DNA from 2 places in the Gynuella sp. genome. Region 1 is predicted to be linked to the other one. Evidence: predicted binding sites of a transcription regulator. Region 1 holds the regulator's gene; the other holds the start of a gene.
What was found. The regulator PhoB, encoded in region 1, activates phosphate uptake and scavenging genes when phosphate is short. The targets are predictions, from matches to a motif close to TGTCATANNNNTGTCANA.
Positions count from the first base shown of each region.

Region 1 (8,219 bases):
ATCGGAACATCCGCGGCCATTGGTCTACCGATTTCTATTGCGGGTACGATTGGCTATCTGATCAATGGCTGGTCAAACACATCGGCAGAGCATCTGACCATTGGTTTTATTTATATCCCTGCTGTCTTGATTATCTCAATCATGAGCTTTTTTACAGCACCAATAGGTGTCAGTCTTACTCACCGTCTGCCCGTTGGCACCCTGAAGAAGATATTTTCAGTGCTGCTCATTGCACTGAGTATAAAGATGGTCGCCTCGGTGCTATAAATCCTGATATTACTCACGCGATCAACCTTGCCATCACTTTATACTGCATGACTTTTGTTGTGAGCCAGGCCATGCAGCTCGACCAATACGTAAATACCCTGGGACGTGATCTTAAAACGCGTTTTGGCAGTAAGATCAGAAAGCTGACGATCGATGCCAACGTCACCTGTCCCAACCGTGACGGCACCATTGGCCGTGGCGGATGTACCTTTTGCAATGTCGACTCATTTGTTGCCGCACAGCAACAGCATTTGTCGATTGCCGAACAACTGACGTTGCGAAAGCAGGAACTCAAACATCGTAATATTCGCTACCTAGCCTATTTTCAGGCATACAGTAACACTTATGCCGAAACAGCCTACCTGAAACGCATGTATCAACAAGCCCTCGCCAGTGAAGATGTCGTTGGTATTTGTGTCGGTACACGTCCTGATTGTGTCAGTGATGAGGTCATCAAAATGCTGGCAGATTATCAGCGGCAGGGGAAGGAGGTCTGGCTGGAACTGGGGCTGCAAAGCGCTCACGATCAGACACTTAAACGAATCAACCGAGGCCATGATTTTCAGTGCTATCAGCAGACAACAGCGCGCGCCCGAGAGCACAACCTGAAAATTTGTTGCCATTTGATTGTGGGTTTACCCGGAGAAAATCAGAACGATTATCGACAAACCCTATCTCAAGTCATCGCAACCGGTGTTGATGGATTGAAACTACATCCACTGCATGTGGTAAAGGGAAGCGCCATGGCACGGACTTGGCGATCAGGTCGATTAAAAACATTAACTTTACCGGAATATGTTAATGCTGCCGTCGACCTAATCCAGAGAACACCAGAACATATCGTTTATCATCGGGTCAGCGCCAAAGCCAGGTCCGACAGCTTGCTAGCCCCGGAATGGTGTGACGATAAGTGGTCTGCCATAGTTGAGATCACCCGTAAACTGGCCTTATCGGGAAGGCAGGGCTCTAAGTCAATGCAAAACTACGAAGATGTTCACGAAGGGAAATGAGAAGGGGCGGTCGGCATACCGCCCCAGAGCGAGTCATTAGCAATTGACGTCCTATCGCTGATCCTTTGCAATCCAATGTCCTTTAGTACTACGGTCCCTTAATCTGGCTCCTGCCATTCCTGATCCTTGTCCTATCGAATCCTTCCTAACCATTCATCCTGAATGTCGGCTCCTGCCGTTCCTAATCCTTGTCCTGTCGAATCCTTCCTAACCATTCATCCTGAATGCTGGCTCCTGCCGTTCCTGATCCTTGTCCTGTCGAATCCTTCCTAACCATTCATCCTGAATGCTGGCTCCTGCCGTTCCTGATCCTTGTCCTGTCGAATCCTTCCTAAACACTCATCCTTAAGTTGTGGCTCCTGCCAAACCCGAGTCCTTTTCATTCATCCCGAAATCACACCTCCCTGGTGTGCAGCTCCTGCCGCTATACTTCCAATGTGGTGCCTTCCGTTGCAGAGCACTCCGTCAATGGTGTGCTTGTCCTTTGTTGCTGTCCCGTCAACGAGAGAAACTATACCAAAAGCATTCGGGTTCAGGGGGTTACAAAAACCGGGTACAGGTGACCTGAAATCTCTACTATTCTGGTAAAGCCAGTATTCATGGGGGGGCGGTACTCAAGCTGTCATCATTTGTCTTGAAAACAACGTACACAAACAGCAATCACTGACAGTTTTGTAAGATATATCCTACAAACGAACGAGACGAATACACTTATGAAACAAATGCCTGAGGTTTTGACATTTTTTTGTAGCTTTGACGCCGGCCTGGCGATACTCAGGAAAGGGTCTATACCATTAGAAACAGAAACCTTAAACCAGAATCCTTTCTTACAAAATCACCCATTTGACGATCCTCAGCAAACAGTTTCCGAAGAACACTATCGGCAGGAGCTATACAGACAATACACACAGTTGCCAGAGCTTTTGCAGAGCGCAGTGAGTTTTGACTATTTTTGCCAGCAATCTGAGACAAAACGAACAGATATCGAATCCGCTCTCAAACGTAAATCAGTCGCAAACAACCCTCCCAAAAAATATCCGGAGCAATGGAAAAAGCTGGCTACGCTATCACTTTTTCAGCCACTCGAGCATTTTGGTCTGTGGCAGTATCGGGGTAATCACCATCTCGGCCTGGCACTACAGTTAAACAGTCAGAGTTCTGCCTTTGCGTCGAAACAATCTGAACCAGTCATGCTTAGGCCTGTTGTTTATGAGCAGGATCGTCACATTACCGCCACTACTGATACGCCATTTCCCGGATGTCTGTCTCTGCCTCCCGAAATGCAGTCCGAACAGGAATGGCGGCTGCTTAAACCACTACAGTTTCAGGCCAAAGGACTCACATTAACCAGAAACACACTCACTAATGTGGTGTTTGGTGCCCGGTGTCCAGAGAGTGATATTGCGGAGTTACGCAAATCCCTGGTGTTGGATATGCGCTATAAAAGTCTGCGTTATGCTCGTATGGTATTGCACCCGGACAAACTCAAATTACGAGTACAGCTGTTGGACAATTAACAGAGAGTTTCTGAGCCGCGGTTTTGTTTTGCTAATTAAGATAATCTTGATTAGTCTCCTGCCTCTTTGATGGATTCACTCTGCTTTACCATGGCTCTGAAACACACTCCTTTTATTGATTCTGTCCACTACTGGCTTGCCGGCTTTCGCTGGTTAATGACACCCGGACTGAAGCGCTTCTGGATCATTCCTCTGCTGATCAACACACTGTCTATCTGTGTACTGGTCTGGTACTTCACGCAGATGATTGATGATCACCTGTTGCTGCCACTGATATCCTGGCTGCCAGATTGGCTGGGTGGAGCAAGAAAATGGCTTGAAAATCTGCTCATTGGTTCGCTGATTGTTTTCCTGTTGCCCTTATGGCTACTCGGATTCGCAATATTTGGAACCTTGTTAGCATCGCCGTTCAGTGGTCTGCTGGCAGAAAAAATTATCGATCAGGCGAATATCAATACAAACTCAAATCTCGCACATTGGAAAAACTGGTTGCCCTTGATGGCAAAAACTGTGGCCAGAGAATTTTCCAAACTGGCCTACTATCTGCCGCGCGCCTTGGTATTACTGATCTTCACATTCATTCCGGGTTTTAATCTTGCTGCTCCGTTCTTGTGGTTGCTATTTTCTGCCTGGATGGCCGCCCTGCAATATCTTGATTATCCAGCGGACATTCTCGGCCATTCATTCGAAGACACACGACAACTGCTGTGGCAGCAAAAACTGCGCTCACTGGGATTTGGTTCTGTGGTGTTAATAGCCACTCTGGTACCCGTACTGAATTTTCTCGTGATTCCCGTGACAGTGGTCGCAGCAACACATCTTTGGATCGATCGATATTCAGCAATTGAGCAAAATCGCTGCTATGCTGATGAAGAGTAGTCCAAACAATCACAGGAATATCGAGTGGCCCGAATCAATATTCTGAGCATCGACGATGCCGCATTTATACGAGATCTGATAAAACGTACTTTACGCGGATTCTTTCCGGATCTTGGCCTTGATGAAGCAATCAACGGCAAAAAAGCTCAAAACCTGATTGCCAAAAATGCCTATGACCTGATCTTATGCGATTGGGAAATGCCGGAAATGAACGGCCTGCAATTGTTAACCTGGCTGCGTGAATATGAGGACCGGGATAACCTGCAGAAAACCCCATTCATCATGGTTACCAGCCGTGGTGACAAAGAAAACGTTGTACAGGCAGTAGAAGCCGGTGTCAGTGATTACATTGGCAAGCCCTTCAGCAACGATCAATTACTCAAAAAAATCCTCAAAGCCCTGAGTCGTAATCATAAGGATTATATCCAGGAATTACTCAATGGCGGCGGAAAAAGCGCAACAGCAGCGCCTCAGAGTAATGACCCTAAAGGGTTGTTCAAGGATTCGGCTCAGAACCTGCTCGGTGCAGCCTCAATTACTCCTCCTAAACCTTCAACTAACACTGGCTCTGCCAGTGTTCTGGCAGTCCATTCAGCCACCGAAAAACTGGTGCGCAAACAGGCTGCGGTGAAGGCAAGAAGCCGGTCGGGGAATAAAGGTGCCGCACAATTGCGAGTAGCTCACAATTCAGTGACTGCGGTGATTCGCGATATCAATCTGGTCGAAATCTTACTGCAGATCCCCAGAGCAGAGCTGGTTCCCATTGTCTTTGATCAGGCTGTCGTCGATATTCAGCTGCCGGACCAATCGGAAGAAGTGGCACGCATGAACTGTTTTATTGTGTCTATATCGGCGATGGAAAAAGACATGTCCTGTGACCAGTTACTGGTATCACTGAAATATGTCGATGATGATCCGGACAAACTCGGGTTTTTATCCAAATATATTGCAGCCGTACGTTAAGTAGTACAGCCAGCCACTATTCCTCAGCCAGCTGCTCTTCCTGTTGTTGATAGAGATTCTTCACAGGAAAGCGACAGGTAAATGTGCTGCCTTTACCAACCTCACTGCTAATATCCAATGTACCGTCGTGGATTTGCAGCGCATGCTTGACGATTGCCAACCCCAGGCCAGTTCCTCCTGTCGCTGTAGAATGGCTAACATTAACCCGGTAAAAACGTTCCGTCAGACGCGGAATGTGACGAGCTTCGATACCAATACCGCTGTCTTTGACGCTCATATAAGCAAACCGTTCATCCTGACGCCATGAAACGAGAATATGGCCGGTTTCCGGAGTATAGTGCACAGCATTGAACACTAGGTTGGAAAACGCGGAGCGTAATGAATTCGGATCTCCCATCAGGTCAGCTTCAGTTTCGATATCGAGCTCTATCTGATGGTGTTTATCTCCACTGAGGGCTTGCGCATCCTCAACAATACTTTCCAGTAACTGCCTTACATGTACCTGCATGTCTCCGCGACGATCATCATCACCATCAAGGCGGGTCAATAGCATCAAATCATTGACCAGATTGGTCATGCGCCGGGTCTGCGCCTGCATTTGCTGCAATGGCCGATGCATACGTTCTGGCAACACGTCACCCATATCAATAAATGTTTCCAGATACCCCTGCAGCACCGTCAATGGTGTACGCAGTTCGTGGCTGGCATTGGAAACAAAATCCTTGCGCATCTGTTCCAGTTGCCGCAGTCGGGAGATATCACGCACCCATAGCAATCGTTCGTTTTCACCATATATGGTAATGGCAATCTGCAATGTCAGATGTTCGCGTCTCGGAGCAGGAATATTCACTTTGGTACGGGGAACGGCATTGCGGAAAAACTTTTGAAATTTAGGGCTGCGAATCAGGTTGTTAATCAGCTGGCCACGGTCCTGCGGCTGAAAACTCAACAAGTCACCAGCCGCTTCGTTCCACCACTCCAATGTGCCATCCTGATTCACAATCACAATCCCATCCTCAAGAGCAGATGTGGAGGTCTGGAATCGGTTGATAACGGTATTGAGACGGTGTACTTCGAGACGATGCCGACGTAATAATCCGTAGAGATAATCAAATACCATCCCCATCGGCCCGTCGGTGTCCGGCAAACTTTCTGCGGTGGTGTCTTTTTGTTTTAGCCACTCGATCAGCTTGTTCTGCTGCCACATGGACCAAGCGACATAACCGATCAGATACAACAGCAGGGCAATGAGTGGATAGCCCAGAATGGCGCCAATCAACATCACGGCCAAAGCCATGGCAACAACAGAAGTCAGATGCTGCCGTCGATAATCTTTAATCATTGAAAAGTGTTATCCAATTCTAATTGGGAGTCAGCTGATTTTTGCAGAAAAACGGTAGCCAGTTCCACGTACGGTTTGAATCATGGTCATCAACTGGTCACCAAGGGCTTTGCGCAGGCGGCGAATATGTACATCGACCGTACGTTCATCCACATAAACATTTCCTCCCCAGACCTGATCCAATAACTGTGCCCGTGTGTAGGCACGTTCCTGATGACTCATGAAGAATTGTAGCAGCCTGAACTCTGTAGGGCCCATTTCAATTTCCTGTCCATTTGAGCTGACCCGATGACTGCCTGGATCAAGCCTCAGGCCATTCACTTCAATCGCCTCCTCCACACCAGGCGGGGTAGCCCGGCGTAATACCGCTTTCAGTCGCGCCACCAATTCACGGGGAGAAAACGGCTTGGTGATATAATCATCGGCACCGGCCTCCAACCCCTGAATTTTATGGTCCTCTTCCCCTTTGGCCGTCAACATGATCACCGGTATTTCGGCTGTCAGGTGGTCCCGTTTTAACCGCCGGCAGATTTCCACGCCACTGGAACCAGGCAACATCCAATCCAGTAATAACAGGTCCGGTTTCTGATCCACTACCACTGACATCGCTTCCTGTGCATCACCTGCCTCAATACAGTGATAACCCGCCATTTCCAGCGCTGCGGCAATCATTTCTCGGATGGGGGTCTCATCATCAACGACCAGTATGGTTTTTCCAGACATAGCTATCTCACTCAATTTGACTCAGGCAAAATTAAACTGCCCCTTTATGACAAATTAGTGACAATTGTCATCTCAGTGTCAAATATGGGTACTCATAGACTGTCATAGAAAGTTCAGAAATATACCCACAAAAATAACCGCTCCAACCCAATTGTTGTGCAAAAACGCTTTAAAACAGGCGTCGCGGTCACGATTGCGAACACTCCAGATCTGCCAGAAGAACATAGCACCAGCAACCAACAGGCCCAAGTAGTAGAATAGTCCCAGCCCCGCCTGAACACCGACCAGTATCCAGGTCAACCAGGCCAGCCCCTGCAAAGTTGCCACTGCGAAAATATCGGCTTCGGCAAATAGAATAGCAGTCGATTTCACGCCAATTTTTAAATCGTCCTCACGGTCAACCATTGCATATAGAGTGTCATACGCCACTGTCCATAGCAGATTGGCGGTATACAGCAGCCAGGTAATTGATGTCAGCTCCCCGGCTTCAGCCATAAATGCCATTGGAATCGACCAACTGAAAGCCGCCCCCAGCACCACCTGGGGTAAATAGGTGTAGCGCTTCATAAATGGATAAGCGAATGCCAATGCTGCTCCTGCAAACGACAGGTAGACGGTCTGCCGGTTAGTCATCAACACCAGAGCGAATGAAATCAGACACAACACCACAAACAGAATCACAGCTTCATGATGCCTGATAATGCCTAAAGCAAGAGGCCTTGCCTGGGTGCGTTGAACATGACCATCAATATTTCGATCCGCGAAATCATTAATGGCACACCCGGCACTGCGCATCAGCACCACACCGGTGATGAAAATCAGCAGATTGGAGATCTTCGGCAACCCTCCACCAGCCAGCCACAAAGCCCATAAAGTGGGCCACAAAACGAGAAATGTTCCTATGGGACGATTGAGACGGGTCAGCGCAATATACGCATTAATCCGTAATTTAAGAGCCTGATTCATAATATTGGGATCAAAACCGCAAACTTGGGACACTGATGATGGCTGCGCAGTTTATCAGAAACAGAATCATCTGATGCTTATACTTGTTGATAATTTGCGTGACCGATACCAGGAAATTAGTAGAGAAATACAGCCCTGCTATTGCTTTTGCAAAACAGGCTCAGTAGCTTTGGCCGCAGAATCGATAGGGGGTTAAGTGATGAGAAAATGGCAATGTATAGTCTGTGGTTTCATTTATGATGAAGCCGAAGGTTTACCGGAAGAAGGGATTGAACCTGGAACCGCCTGGAGCGATATTCCAGAAGATTGGGCTTGCCCTGATTGTGGAGTTGGCAAAGAGGACTTCGAAATGATCGAGCTGTAAGGAGTTGATATGTCGAACTCAAAACCCATCATTATTATCGGCTCTGGTCTCGCGGGGTACAGCCTGGCGAGGGAGTTTCGCAAGCTCAACAAGCAGCAGGAACTGATCATCATTTCATCTGACGATGGTCGAAATTATTCCAAACCCATGTTGTCCAATGCCATCAGCCAGGAAAAAACCGCCAATAC
Region 1 is NZ_JBNKSF010000027.1:212,612-220,830, forward strand. Features, by position in the region: gene ACQY6I_RS10765 (sulfite exporter TauE/SafE family protein) at 1-267, shown strand, start outside; gene ACQY6I_RS10770 (TIGR01212 family radical SAM protein) at 339-1,277, shown strand; gene ACQY6I_RS10775 (hypothetical protein) at 2,213-2,794, shown strand; gene cysZ (sulfate transporter CysZ) at 2,885-3,673, shown strand; gene ACQY6I_RS10785 (response regulator) at 3,698-4,636, shown strand; gene phoR (phosphate regulon sensor histidine kinase PhoR) at 4,653-5,978, opposite strand; gene phoB (phosphate regulon transcriptional regulator PhoB) at 6,009-6,701, opposite strand; gene ubiA (4-hydroxybenzoate octaprenyltransferase) at 6,804-7,667, opposite strand; gene rd (rubredoxin) at 7,867-8,031, shown strand; gene ACQY6I_RS10810 (FAD-dependent oxidoreductase) at 8,041-8,219, shown strand, end outside.

Region 2 (8,219 bases), on a different contig from region 1:
ACGATCCAGTGGTTATCCATTCCCTGGATATAACCACCGGATTGATCATGTCAGCTGAAGCTATTTTGCAGCAGTCACAGTTAGTTCAACAGACTGATCATGATATGTAGCAGAAACGGTGTAATCTCCTGCTTCAATAGCATTGAATTCACCTTCAACTTTACCAGCAGTCAACAGCGTAAAATGGGTTCCAACCGCCGGTGTCAAGCTCCCCATATTCAATGTCAACGAAGCGTCATCAAGATAAACTGCTTTATTAACGGCAATCTGACTATCATCACCATCCATGCTAACTTTTAAGCTACCCGCCTTCATCGTCAGATAACCGGACAGCTGCAATGTCCCGGCACTGTCAACTTCCAAAACACCATCTTTGACATAAACATCACCTGTACCAAAAGCTGCTGGGGATTCAGCTTCCAAAGTACCACCCTCAAGAACCGATCCACCGCTGTACTGATTATGGCCAGTCAACGTTAACTGTCCACTGCCACCCTTAGTCAGTTTACCGTTACCCGTAATATCGTTACGCCACCAATCATGAGCATTGAACCCTCCATTCGCAGCATCCATAGTGACCGTTACATCACCAATGAATGCGCCATAACCATCAGCAGCGGCCAGAAGATTGATCCTTCCCCAACCATTTGAACTGTCCAATAAAGGATAACCTGAGTCAATTTCGGTCGTATATAGCACGGCCCTACGTTGTTCTGAGTTCAAATATGGCTGACGGGATTTCAGCAAAGCTTCCGCACCCTCCGGCACAATAGGATCCTGATTGGCTGCAGAAGCATCCTGCGGCAAACCATAGGTCATACGCTCTGTATATAACGCCTTAATGGCGTCATGATCGGCATAGAAGTTGTTGTTGAACACTTCAATGTTAACATTGCTTCCATCCGTGAAACTGCCAACCTCATTCTCCGCCAATACCTGGTGAGCATAATCATAAAGACTCATACCCGCGTCATTTGCCTTCTGAGTAAAATACTCCTCCGCCTGATTGACAGCTGCGTCAGCATGGTCCGACCCAGTGGCTTCTGTTAGCACATATGCCGATATCGCCAGAGCCATTGTACGGGCGCCAATCACATCAACGGGAGAATGCATGCCGGCAAGGATACGACTTTCACCAAGATCAGAGCCACGCATTACCAGTTCAGAAAAACGTTGAGGAAATGCGTAAGCCATCGCCATGGAAGCCAGTATTCCAGCATTTGTATGCCCACTGGGATAACCACCATCCTTGCGTAAACTCTGACTATCCACTGTACCGCCTAAGCTGGCTCTACGCTGACAGATCAACCCTGGAACAACACTGATACTACTATCATACATATCAAAATTAATTGAAGTGGTGTTGTTGTTTGCATCAGTACAGTCACGGGATTCATTGCCTTGATAATTGACAATACCGGTATTATTCATACGCCATGGCCTTGGCGTGGAATAAATATACTTGGAACCGCTGGTAGACGATTTACCAATATGTGAACGGAAATCCTTTACCAACTGCACAACCGCAGACAGCGCTTCGCCAGCCGTATTTCCTGCATAGTCTTCACTATCATTATGGCCGATTGCGTAGTGACTGTTTTCCGTTACATCAGTCACCAGTGGTGTCGGCAAATCAACGTATGCCCCACTGGCTTTAATGTATTCTTCCGTCAATGGCCCCATTCCATCAATAACAGAATAGTTCTTACTACGGCGGTCATCCAGGAATGCACGGATAGCCTCATTCTGAGTACGATGAGTCGTCACATCGGCGACATATTGTATGTTTTTGACCCAGGTTTCAGAATCAATGACGGGGTTTGCCAGATAACTATCAGGCCCGGATCCCTTGGCAGCTGCCTGATATGTATCTGACGTCCCCTTCCAGACATCATTGATACCGCGCAACATGTAAGCATAAGGGTTGTCATTTATACTGTACTTTAAGTTTGAGTCTGCGTTATTAGCAGCAAAATTTGTGGAGGGCAATGGGTATTGGACAGCAGGTAGAACAGCAGAAAATGCCTTTCCAACACCACTTGGTTCACCAGGTTTTGAATAGCCAGTGTGGGTTTCGTTATTTTCAGAACTACTATCATCAGCATTATTGCAACCACTTACCAGAATTGACGTGGATACGATAGCGACATATAGAGCGGACAATCCGACGGATCTACGATGTATATTCATGGGAGACTTCTACTTTAAGGCAATGACAAAAAAACATGCAAACCAGCACTATTCTTGTTAAAAGAAATCTACTTTTGCATAAGGACTTTCATCTTATTATTGAAATGTGACACATTTGTTACCTTTATCATTTCAAACAAAACATAAAGACCATGTTTACTATTAAAAAGTTATCTCGGTTATCACTTTGGATTCTCAGATTGAAATGAAAATTTTTCAAAACTTTCGAAGAGCAGGCTTCGTAAAACAACAAGTTTTTTTACAAAGAACTGTATTTTTGAAGAGTTACTTGAAAAAGAAGACTAAGAGAATTTTCTGGAAAGAAATATTGACTCGACCTCAATAGGCAAAAAGGACGAAAAGACAGCAAGGTTTCAAATAGTGTTTATACCGAACCTCAGAACAACTGTCATTCGATACGTACTTAGAACGAACACACCTTGCTTCAGGCTATACACAGAACGGGCATTTAAGCATCCGTAGTCCAAGCAATTCTGAAACAAGGTACATTCAAATTTTCATGCCCAACAATAAACCACTATTAATGCTGGGCAAACAACTGAACCAAACCAACTACTTAAGGTTTATAGCTCCATGCTGTTAGCGAACTTACTCTTCGTGCACTCGGCTAGGAGAACGCATGGTTACAAATTCCTCAGCACTGGTTGGGTGAATGCCAATTGTCTGATCAAAATCTTTTTTCGTAGCACCAGCTTTGATCGCAATGGCAATTCCCTGGATGATTTCACCAGCATCAGGCCCGACCATATGCGCACCCAGAATTTTATCCGTTTGACCACAAACCAGCAGTTTCATAAAGCAACGTTCTTGTTTATCGGACAAAGTATATTTCATGGGACGGAAATTTGAGGTATAAACCAAAACACGTTTATGCATAAGTTTGGCTTGTTCTTCAGTCAAACCAACCGTGCCTATATTTGGTTGGCAAAATACAGCCGTAGGGATATTACTATAATCAACAGCTGCTGCTGTTTTATCATCAAATAAATGACGGGCAACAAACATCCCTTCTGCAAGAGCAACAGGTGTCAATGCCACCCGGTCAATGACATCACCTAGAGCATAAATATTATCAACACTGGTTCTGAAGTGCTCATCGACCTTAACCGCTCCGGATGAATCCACTTCAACTCCCACATTTTCAAGACCAATGCCATCGGTTTTAGCTTTTCTTCCGGTTGCCATCAGTACCTGATCACACTCCCAAACACTTTCTTTATCATCTGAACTAAAAGTCACTTTTAATCGCTTACTATCCGTTTTTTCGACCTTTGTCAGATTGGACTGGCAACGGATATCCACACCATTTCCAGCCATCTGATCTGCCGTAAAGTCTCGGACTTCATCATCAAATCCTCTAAGAATTTGTGACCCACGATAATGAAGCTGAACATTAGCGCCTAAAGCACTAAAAATACCCGCAAACTCCACCGCAATATAGCCACCGCCAATAATGACAATGTCTTTTGGAAATTCATCCAAATAAAACACTTCATTAGAACTGATTAAGTGCTCTCGACCAGGAATATCAGGAAGAAATGGCCACCCACCCACAGCAATAAGAATATTTCTAGCAGAATAAACATTGTCACCTACTTGAATATGGTGCCGATCTTTCAACACCCCACGACCATGAATAATATTGACACCGGCATTGGTCAGCATCGAATTATAGATCTCATTCAATCGATTGATTTCACGGGTTTTATTGTCTCTCAATGTCGGCCAGTCAAAGTCAGGGGCTGAAACATTAAGACCGTAGCTTTCCATGAGTTTAAAAGAAGACCGCAACTCTGAACCATAGACAAATAACTTTTTCGGCACACATCCGACATTGACGCAAGTCCCTCCGAGATAAAGCTCTTCAATAATTCCCACTCTTGCATCCAAGCCAGCTGCAAACCGAGCAGCCCTTACGCCACCAGACCCAGCACCTAAAACCAGTAAATCGTAATCAAACATCGACATTCACTCTCTATATTCAGTAACTGCATACTATTGTACAAGGGATATAATCAGAAAACGAAGCACACGCCTAAGAGACCCTCAAGTCATCAACAGCAGCACCAATACTGCACTAAAAATAAGCTCAAACCAGTCATATATGGCATATACACGTTTGCTTTTCGCAGATTTTGCCTTGCTCGGGCTCCCCCCTACCCGACATTGTTCATAGGAAGTCCTGGTCGTTACATGCATATAAAAAAGCCGGAATAATCCGGCTTATATATTATTAGGGAGGAAACTTGCTTCACGGGCCTTCATACGACAGAACTTTTATGCTTTTCACAAGGCTTATGAAAAACCGCTTCTTCGATTTCTCCAACTTTGACAGTTTTGAAAACCTTGTAGCCCATGGATTTATAAAAATCTGAATATCGCCGGTTACCTGTATCCAAAAATATACCAATTGAGTTTTCATCTTTAGCGCAATATTCATGGATGTTGTCCATCAGCATACGTCCAAGCCCCATCCCCTGATAGTCTGGATGTACTCCAATCAAATTAACCATGCGATGCTGCTTAGAGGGAATCGCCTGCTGAACTTCGGTGAGATACTGAATAAACCCTTTCGTACATTCATAACCAGTCGTCAAAAACATTTTCAGGCGCCACATAAACTGATCAGAAAGATCCATTTTCAATTCAATGTCAGACACAAACGCAATCCCTGCCAAATGATCATGAACCTCATCCACTACCCCGAATACAGTTTCATTGCGATCAAAATGTAGTTTGATTAACTCACGTATTGTGGCTCTGATACGCTGTTTATAACCGTGACTTTGATGCTGTAATAACAACTGAAAAGTAGGTTCATGACGGTAACAATGATAGAGCAAGGACCGGGCCTGCCTGGATATGGAACGGTCCAAAGTTACGACTTTGTAGCTGCTGAGATCACTCGACACTGCTGACGACATATGCAAATCTCCCCCAAATATTCGACTTTGTTATTATTATTGAATACGAAAATTGCGTGAAAATCGCTTTCTGAAGAAAGTCATCACACCTGATAACTCTAGGTCTGGCCTAAAAACCATTAACCTTATCGACTGTGTCAATTACCTTAGCATTGAAGGTATTAACTTACCAGCACGGCTTTTATTGCCTGACCAGAACACCTCTGACATTAACAATACCGGACTTCTTACCACTCTCCACATTCAGCTGATCTGCGACAATCCCCTGTTTATTAAGTTCCAGCATCATTTTGGAAAACACATCAAACTCAACATCATCAAACCAGATCCGCAAACCATTGCGACCATCATTTTCAAAACGCTGCAACTTTAACTTCTGGTCACGGGCAGCTTTATTAACCACTGACGACAAGGCCCCGCTGTCATCACTCGCATTACTTGCAGCGACACCACTCGTTTGCGCAATCGTTTTGGCTTGTGGCCCAACCTTCAATAACCAATCATATAATTCTGTACGGGATTCAAGTATGGAAACCTGATTGGATTTATATCCAAGCACGGGACTGATTAGTGCAGACCAGAGCAACAGTAATGAAAAAAAGACTGCCGTAGCTATTATAATCTGACGTTCGCGCTCGGCCAGTTGCTGCCATTTGAGTTTTAAATTATTCATCAACTTGATACTTTCCCGGTAATTCTGAAGTTTCCACGAGTCATATTTTTATCCTGACTGGCAGAGAGCTCGACATTGTACCCTTTTCCTTCTAACTTGGATTTTAGCTGTTCGAGTTTTTGAAAATCCTGATCCAGAATAACCATCAGCAGCTCCTGCTTATCCTGAGTATATCTCAAGGAAATAAGCGTTTCCTGGCCTTTAATAGACGCAAAATCTTCCAACAATGATAGGAACGAAGCGGAATTGGTCGTTGTTACGGGTTGACTAATAAGGTTCTGGACTTCCCGTTTAATCAGGTTCTCCCGACACCGTTTCTGGGGCCCGAAAATATCCTTGCACAGCTTCTCGTTTGCCTGCAGATAAGCTTCTGATAGTCTCGCCGCCTGCCACCCTTGAACAACCTGGAAGCTGAGACCTGCAACCAACAATACAGTTGCCGCAACAGCGGCGGGCTTTAATGCATTTAGCCACTGGGATTGTTCTTTCTTACCACCAAACTCACCTATTAACAAAGAGTGTGCGGGATGACTACTCAACAGCTTATCGACCAGGAACCCTAAATATGTGCCGGGATAGTGATCAGTACTTAACTCCTGTTCCGCCGACAACATCACCTGAGCCTTAATAATATTTTCCTGCTCACTGTTTTCAGGCATTGTCAACTTGAGGGGCTTATCTCCATGCTGTTCCATAGCCTTGGGCAGCAAAGCCCCAAGCCAGTTGACATCTGCACTCAGGCAGTGGCTGGGAGAAGATACGACCATGGAACGATCAGTTTGAATGACATGAACAGATCCTGCTTCAACCAGTATCTCTGCGTCAATAAAACACTGAACAACTTCCAGACCTTCCTCTTTGAGGATTTGAAGCTGAGTAGCAAACCACTCTTTATCAATGGCAATAACGGACAGGCTCCCTTGTTTGGGCTTTCCTCTGGGTACCAGATGATAAAGAGACGGATCCTGAGAGAGCTTTTCCTCTACTGCAAAGTCAATTGCCTTTGCGGCATACTTTGCTTGCCCCGGTGGCAGAACCATTTCCAGAAAAACCGATTTTTCTATAGGAATAATCAGGGCAACCTTTGGTTCAATGCTCCCCTCATTTTCCAGATAGGATTTCAGGTCTTCCCAAGAACCTGATTGATCGGGCTGACGATTGCCCTGGTTAATCAACAACCAGTTTATGGTGTCTTGCTGCTCAGTCAGCTGTATCGTGAGTAAGTCTTGCATCAGTTTGTTTGTACTTGTGTTTGAGAATCAGTTTCAGAGATCGCAGTATTATCTAAAGGAGTCACGCTAAGATTCCTTGATAGCAGTTCGACTGCATTATTTTGATCACGGTAAATCACACTCTGTATATAAAATGGAACATTCAACCGTCCCAGTCTATCTTGCAGATCAACTTCGGCATGTATTAAAAAATAATCCGAGTTAATGGTCAGCATGTCTTCATCCAGCCCTTTCAATTCGTCTTCAGTAAATCCGACCGTATTGATCATTTCATCAATGGACATAAACGGAGCATCTTTCCGAAAGGTAACGATGTCCTGGATTTTATCGTTTGTCCAGGAACTGGATACGGTTTGCAACACTTCAGCGCTCGCAGTATTGACATTCAAACGCATATCAACGGGTAACGCACACACATAATCTTTTAACTTGTTATAAAAATCGTCTGTCATGCCATCCACGAGCCGTAACTCCGAAATATCTGACATGGGCATCACCGGTGGAAAATACGCTGGCTCCTTGGTGGAATACAGGTATTCTGCACCGCTATCCTGATGAAACCAGTTACGTACCGAATCTGCCAGCGCAGTGTTGATTCCCAGCACATCAAGTAACCTCGAAAATGCACTCTTCATCATATCTGCATTAGGGCTCTGATCACTCAGCCAATTTATATTAAAACGACGATTTAAATCGGTAATCTGAACCAAGACCGCTCCTTGTTCCAGCTCTGCCTCCCGTCCTTGACCTAATAAAACAGGCCCTACAAGACCCGTATCTTTATCACCATTCCATGGTTGATGAGCCAAATCATCAAATTTTGAATTGTCAAATTTGCTATCATTATTGATATTCAAAGTACCATCAACATATAACAGCTGAGCTCCCATCTTCTCAGCCCCTAATAGATACTCTCTGGCCTGCCCCCGCATCAATACAGAAACAGAACGATCCAAACTCTGCCGTTGCGCCAGCTGTATGTTGGCGGCAACCAGACTCAATAAAGTCAGGATCAATAATACCTGCACCAGTGCAACGCCGCGGTGGCAAAAATATAAACTATGTCGTACCGGCATTATTGTCTGTTCCTTGCTTTGGCCACCCTTGAGGTACCAGCCATTCACGAGTTATCTCACCATACTTCTGATGCTCAAGCGTCATCTTAATCAATACTGGACG
Region 2 is NZ_JBNKSF010000014.1:47,951-56,169, forward strand. Features, by position in the region: gene ACQY6I_RS05095 (phosphatase PAP2 family protein) at 61-2,190, opposite strand; gene gorA (glutathione-disulfide reductase) at 2,800-4,179, opposite strand; gene ACQY6I_RS05105 (GNAT family N-acetyltransferase) at 4,473-5,135, opposite strand; gene gspM (type II secretion system protein GspM) at 5,317-5,808, opposite strand; gene gspL (type II secretion system protein GspL) at 5,808-7,040, opposite strand; gene gspK (type II secretion system minor pseudopilin GspK) at 7,040-8,116, opposite strand; gene ACQY6I_RS05125 (type II secretion system protein GspJ) at 8,100-8,219, opposite strand, start outside.
Region 2: ACQY6I_RS05095 (phosphatase PAP2 family protein) is a predicted target of PhoB. The motif match lies at 2,296-2,313, and genes of this name have one in related genera.